DNA from 2 places in the Jeotgalibacillus sp. JSM ZJ347 genome. Region 2 is predicted to be linked to the other one. Evidence: riboswitches for the same ligand, from Rfam matches in the RefSeq annotation. Region 2 holds a riboswitch; the other holds the start of a gene.
What was found. Region 2 has a riboswitch for cobalamin ahead of ACH6CZ_RS08720 (ABC transporter substrate-binding protein). Riboswitches for the same ligand answer to the same signal wherever they lie in the genome.
Positions count from the first base shown of each region.

Region 1: linked by a shared signal. The riboswitch ahead of ACH6CZ_RS15700 (ribonucleoside-diphosphate reductase subunit alpha) and the one ahead of ACH6CZ_RS08720 (ABC transporter substrate-binding protein) in region 2 are both predicted to bind cobalamin.

Region 1 is NZ_JBISEN010000009.1:43,372-46,793, reverse strand. It holds gene ACH6CZ_RS15705 (YitT family protein) at 1-499, shown strand, start outside; cobalamin riboswitch at 618-817, shown strand; gene ACH6CZ_RS15700 (ribonucleoside-diphosphate reductase subunit alpha) at 1,158-3,422, shown strand, end outside.
Region 2 is NZ_JBISEN010000002.1:595,163-598,584, reverse strand. It holds gene ACH6CZ_RS08725 (FecCD family ABC transporter permease) at 1-462, opposite strand, end outside; gene ACH6CZ_RS08720 (ABC transporter substrate-binding protein) at 425-1,402, opposite strand; cobalamin riboswitch at 1,534-1,719, opposite strand; gene ACH6CZ_RS08715 (ring-cleaving dioxygenase) at 1,975-2,949, opposite strand; gene ACH6CZ_RS08710 (hypothetical protein) at 3,063-3,236, opposite strand; gene ACH6CZ_RS08705 (bifunctional cystathionine gamma-lyase/homocysteine desulfhydrase) at 3,275-3,422, opposite strand, start outside.

The DNA of each region.
Region 1 (3,422 bases), on a different contig from region 2:
GCACCATTTGCTTGACGGAGGAATGATTGGTCTTGCGCTGATTGCTCATTATTATTTCGGCATACAGGCGGGGCTGGCAATGATTTTTTTCAGTGTTCCACTTTTTGTTTATTCATGGTTCACGAAAAGAGCTTACTTTTATAGTAGTCTCCATGGTTTATTCGTTTCGTCACTGTTCATTGACTGGCTGTCGCCGCTAAGACAGGTGTTTCAAATGCCGGTTGTTCCAAGTGTCATAGCAGGCGGCTTGTTCATTGGTCTTGGGATTGGTCTAATGCTGCGTTTTGAGACGAGTACTGGGGGCACAGATCTTCTGGCTCATATCATCTCAAAAGCTGTCTCCATCAACGCAGGAATCGTCATTTTTATCATTGATGGCATCGTGATCCTGCTTGGATATCAGGTGCTTGGTCTATATACATTTATCTATTCCTGTTGCGTGATCACCATCGTCGGAGCTGTCACAGCGCTTATCGTACACAGGAAAGCTGAAGGGTAACTTGCGTAAATGAATTACAATATAATAAAATGAACTCTTCCTTGCCAAAAGTAAATCTTTCAGGTAAGATGTCATTATTCAATATATAGTGTTTTTGTTTTTGATGATAACTACATATAGTGTTGCCGAAAAATAAGATGCGAAACATCGCTTAAAAGGGAATCCGGTGAGAATCCGGTACTGCCCCCGCAACTGTATGTGCTGACGAAATGAACAATCCACTGTGTAAGAGAGCTCTAAATCAGGGTGCTTATATGGGAAGGGTTCAGAGTAGAATGACGCACAAGTCAGGAGACCTGTCTTATTTTTTGTTTTCATTTCTTCGGGGTGTGAGGAAAGAAACGATGGCTTTATAAGACAGGTCCCGTGTGTGAACTCTGCTCTTATAATGCAAATCGTTTATCTGACCGCCTATTCCGATAGGCGGTTTTTGTTTTGTCTTTTACTATTTTTTATGCAATAAGGCCATTTTATTAAAACAAAGCTGATCCTTGGAGTGGAGGACGGAGACTCCCGCCCCGGGAAAGGCCCGGTGAGATCCCGCAAGGCGAAGCCTGAGGAAGCTCACCGGCCGGGGGCAGGAAAGCGTAGTCCTCCACGGAAAGGATCAGCGGTTACGGGAAGTACACTACATTATTTCAGACGGAGGTACACAAGCATGACCACACAAAAAACAACCAATCTCCAGCAGACGTTGCAAACCATTAAAGAAACAGCAGTCAAACACAGGCTCGATGCAACTGAACTGATGGAGCAGCTTGCAAAAAGAGAAGATACCGCACGTGACTTTGCCATGCACTATGCACTGAACCGTGTAGCAATGGACGCACCGGACTGGACTTTCCTTGCAGCAGGACTATACCTGAACGAACTGTATGAGCAGGCAGCATCAAATCGGAATTATGACCCTTCACAAAAGTACGGCAGCTTCCATGAGCTGATCCAGACGCTGATACATAAAGATATTTACACTGAAGAACTCAATGCTTATTCAAAAGCTGATTTGGAAGAACTCGGCCGGGAGATTGAACCGGAGCGGGATCATCTTTTTAACTATATCGGTCTGTTTTTGCTTGCTGATCGCTATCTTGCGCGTGATCATGACCGCAACCTTTACGAGCTGCCGCAGGAGCGCTTTATGATCATTGCGATGCTGCTGATGAAAAATGAAGCACCTGAAAAGAGACTGTCACTTGTCAAAGAAGCATACTGGGCAATGAGTAACTTATTTATGACTGTTGCCACGCCAACTTTATCAAATGCCGGGAAAAAGACCGGACAGCTTGCATCGTGCTTTATTGATACGGTGGAGGATTCGCTGGATGGCATTTACACAAACAACTGGGATATTGCGCGGCTCAGTAAAGACGGCGGGGGAATCGGCGTATATTACGGAAAAGTAAGGGCGCTTGGGTCTGATATTAAAAAGTTTAAAGGGAATTCTTCTGGTGTGATTCCGTGGATTCGATTATTGAACAACACAGCGGTCAGTGTGGATCAGCTTGGTCAGAGACAAGGCGCTGTTGCAGTCTATCTGGATGTATTTCATAAAGATATGATGAACGGCTTTCTAGATTTGAAAACAAACAATGGGGATGAGAGAAGAAAAGCGCATGATATTTTTACAGGCGTATCGATTCCGGATTTATTTATGCAAAAGCTACAGGAAACAGATGAGTCGGGCCGCAGCATTGGAGAGTGGCATACGTTTTGTCCTCATGAAGTGAAAACAGTAATGGGGTGGAAGGATGAACATGGAAATCCACTCGGTCTGGAGGACTTTTATGATGAGGCTGACCACAAATATTTTACTGAGAAATACGAAGAGGCTATGAATCATCCGCTTTTACCGAGAAAGACGTATCGCGCGATGGATATGATGGCGCGCATGATGGTGTCACAGCTTGAGACCGGGACGCCGTATATGTTTTACCGTGATGAGGTGAACCGTCAGAATCCGAATAAGATTGCTGAAGGGCGGACGTCAATTTACTGCAGCAATCTGTGTACTGAAATTGCACAGAATATGTCTGCAACAACAATTACAAAAGAATATGAGGATGAGGATGGAAACATTGTGATTGTCCGCAAGCCGGGTGATTTTGTTGTCTGCAATCTCTCGTCTATTAATCTTGCACGCGCTGTAAAAGGTGAGGTGTTGAAGCGGCTCATTCCAATTCAGGTCAGAATGCTTGATAACGTTATTGATCTGAACAATATTACGGTTGGTCAGGCGCAGCGGACAAATAAGAAATACCGTGCGATTGGACTTGGTACATTTGGGTGGCATCACCTGCTCGCACTTGAAAACATTCAGTGGGAGTCTGAAGAAGCAGTAGATTATGCAGACAAACTTTATGAAACCATTGCACTTGAAACCATCAAAGCTTCAAATGCACTTGCTGAGGAAAAAGGTGTGTACAGTCAGTTTGAAGGATCAGAATGGCAGACTGGCCGTTATTTTAAGAGAAAAGGATACCATTCAGAAGAATGGCAGGCACTTCAAAAGAGTGTACAGGACAAAGGCATCCGCAACGGCTGGCTGATGGCAGTTGCACCGAATTCATCCACGGCAAAAATCGGGGGCTCGACAGATGGTATTGATCCAATCTATGCAGTGGAATATGCGGAAGAGAAGAAGAACTTTAAGTTCAAAGTAACCGTGCCTGACCTTAATCACAGGACTTACAGCTACTACAGAAAAAGCCGTCATGAGCTTGATCAGCTGTGGAGTATCAGGCAGAATGCTGCGCGTCAGAAGCATGTGGATCAGGGGATCAGCTTTAACTTTTACGTGAAGCATACGATTAAGGCGAAGGAATTACTCAATATGCATATGGAAGCCTGGAAAAACGGGCTGAAGACGACTTATTACGTCAGAAGTACATCACAGGCTGAAATTGAAGAATGCGAAGCGTGCCAC
Region 2 (3,422 bases):
TCTTGCAAAGCCAAGCACAATGATTAATGTTAGTAATGCAGCTAAAATACTAATGACAGGTAACGTGAAGCTTCCAAGTCCGGGTATCGTCAATCCAAGAAAAATCGTTGCAACCGCTCCAACTGACGCACCGGATGAAACGCCAAGCGTATACGGGTCAGCGAGCGGATTTTTTAGAAGTCCTTGAAAAGAAGCCCCCGCAATTGCAAGGGATGCCCCGACAAGTGCCGCAAGCACAACACGTGGAAACCTGATATCAAGCACGATTGAGCTGAACATCGGGTCCAGTGCTTCTCTGTTACTGAAAGCCCCTGCAAAAATGCTGAGCATTTCCATAAACGGCACCCGTACAGAGCCGACTGTGACCCCGAGTGTGAATGCAGTCAGTAAAAGCAGGATGGAAACAGCGTATCCCGCCCAGACCTTATTCCGCGAAAACATCAGGATAGATCGCTTCCGCAAGCGCCTGCGTTCCTTCTACGAGTCTTGGACCTGAACGTGTAACTTCATCTGATGGAACTTCAAATACAGCTTCTTCTGTTACAGCAGTAACCTGACTAAACCCTTCATAACTCATCCACTGATCTACAGCATTTTCAACATAATAACCAAATGTGAGCAGTGCAACATCAGGGTTACGTGATACAACTTCCTCTTCTGTTAAAGGTACAAAGCCTTCCTGATCTGCCATCACGTTTTCAGCATTGATCAGATCAAGCATTTCCTGAATAAATGTATTGTTTCCTGCCACATACATCTCAGGTGGTCCAGCGACATCAACCAGCACTGATTTCTGGTCCTCTTCTGATATCGCTGAAACCTTTTCAGCAATTTCATCAAAGCCTGCCTGCATATCGGCAATTATCTGCTCTGCTTCTTCTGTTGTACCAGTGACCTGACCAATCATGTCGATCGTGTCATACACTTCATCAAAAGTCATCGCATTTTCAATCACAACAACTGAAATCCCTGCATCTTCAATCTGCTGAAGACCATCTGCACCACCCGGATTAGAGGCATGTGCAAGCACAACATCAGGCTGAAGGGCAATAATCTTTTCTACGTTAAATTCCATGCCGCCGATTTTTTCAACTTCCATTGCTTCTTCAGGGTAATTGTCAAAGTCAGATACACCGACAATTTCTTCATCAAGTCCAAGTGCGTATGCAATCTCTGTATTACTTGGCAGCATCGAAACGATCGCATCTGGCTGCTCTTCGATTGTAATCTCGTCACCATTTGCATCTGTTACAGTGACCGGGAATGATGATTCTGACTCAGCAGGCTCTTCTGCTTCTTCCTGTTCCTGATCGTCTGCTGGTGCTTCTGTTGTTTCTTCTGCGCTATCTGAGCAGGCTGAAAGTACGCCTGCTGCGAGTAAAACTGGTAACCATTTTTTCATTTTGTGTTCCTCCGTCTTATGATTTTTGACAATAAAAAAACATCTCACGCGGGAGATGCAGGGTTGCAGGGTATAGCCGTATGTAAAAAACGGAGAGACTGCAACACCCGCCCATATCCTCGTAGGCGTGTCAGGTGCTTGGAATCAAGGCAGGTCTCCTGGCTTATGACGATCAGCGTTTGCCTCCTTCCCATAGCTGAAGCTACAGTGGATGCGGCAGACATATGTCATTTACAGTGGCGGGACCGCGCTGGAATTACACCAGCTTCCCTTTTAACTGATCATTGACGATCAGCACCTCTATCCGTTCATATTGAAATGTTTTTCCAATGCTATTATAGCACTTAGTTTTGGATTTTGTGCAAGAGATTTTTGGGTGGGGTTGGGTGTGTTCTTAGAAAAGTCAGTCTTGTTCGTAGAATAGGGCATCTTCTTCGTAGAAAAGTAGACAGGGTTCATAGAGTAACACTGGTGCTTCGTAGAAAGTTAAAGCCACTTCTTAGAAAAGTGAAAAATGACCTAGTCCTAAAACCACTTAAAAGCCGCCCGGCGCTAGCCGGACGGCAGGCAAATCAGTTTTTGATTTCAAGTGGTCTCAAGCTCGCTTCGATTTGCGCGCGCTTAGGCTCAAGGAATGGCGGCAGCGCAAGCTCTTCACCGAGGTGCTCCATATCCTCATCCGTTGCAAAGCCCGGCTCATCTGTTGCAAGTTCAAACAGAATCCCGTTTGATTCACGGAAGTAAATGGAGCGGAAATAATAGCGGTCCACTTCGCCTGATGTCATCAGACCAAAGCTGCGGATGCGGTCATCCCATTTTTCATAGTCCTCGAAAGTCGGAATTCGGAAGGCCACGTGGTGCACGCTTCCCCGGCCAGGACGTTCAGGCGGCAGGTCAGGGCGTTCTTCAATATGCACTTCAGCACCTGTTCCCCCTTCAGCGACAGACATCACCTGAATCGCAGGCAACTCAGCGCCAGCACGATTCGGATACTCACCCACTTTTTCAAAACCAAGCACTTGCTCAAGTACTGCGATTGTTTTTTCTGCGCGGCGTACAGTCAGTGTCACCGGTCCGAGCCCAACAATTGCATGCTCCTCAGGCACATCAGCGCCAGTCCATGGCACACCTGGTGCAACACCTTCCTCACCATTATCCGCTACAAGCATCAGGCGCGACCCTTCTTCATCCTCAAAATAAAGTGTGTCACGGCCCGCACGTTTTTCAATGTCATCATGACGGACATTTAGTTCCTCAAAACGCTTTTTCCAGTAATGAAGCGATTCAGTCGTCGGCACGCGGAATGCCGTATTTGAAATACTTGAAACGCCTGGATACGTACGTCCTGCCATCGGGATATCAAAGTAGGTTATATCCGTTCCCGGACTGCCTACTGCATCTGCGTAAAATAAGTGATAGGAAGACGTGCTGTCCTGATTGACAGTCTTTTTAACCAGGCGCATGCCTAACACTTGTGTAAAAAATTTATGGTTTTTCTCAGCAGCCGATGTGATGGCTGATACGTGATGAATTCCTGTTACTTTCATAGCGAACACTCCTTTTATCTCGAAACTGAGATATTTCCCGTCTTTATTGTATGCCTGTTTGTAAAAGAATGCAAGGGAAAACATCTCGAATTCGAGATAAATCTTCGTTTGATTTATTTATTGATTAAGATGTCGTGGTTTTTTGCAGAGTTGCTGCATTTACCTCTGAGGTTGTAGCGATACACCCGGGAAGTTGCAGCTATTCTGCTCCAACTTGTAGCAATCCCTGCCTGAGTTGTAGCAATCAGCTCAGAAGTTGTCGCAGTCCGTGCAACACCTTGTACCATAAACAAAACCGCCCCAACAAAGGAGCGGCTCATCACTATTAATCTTCCAGCGCCTGTTCCAGGTCTGCAAGTAAATCTTCAATATCTTCAATCCCAACCGAAATTCTCACAAGTCCGTCTGTAATACCAAGCTCTGCGCGGCGTTCTGCAGGAATTGATGCATGCGTCATGCGCGCCGGTACTGAG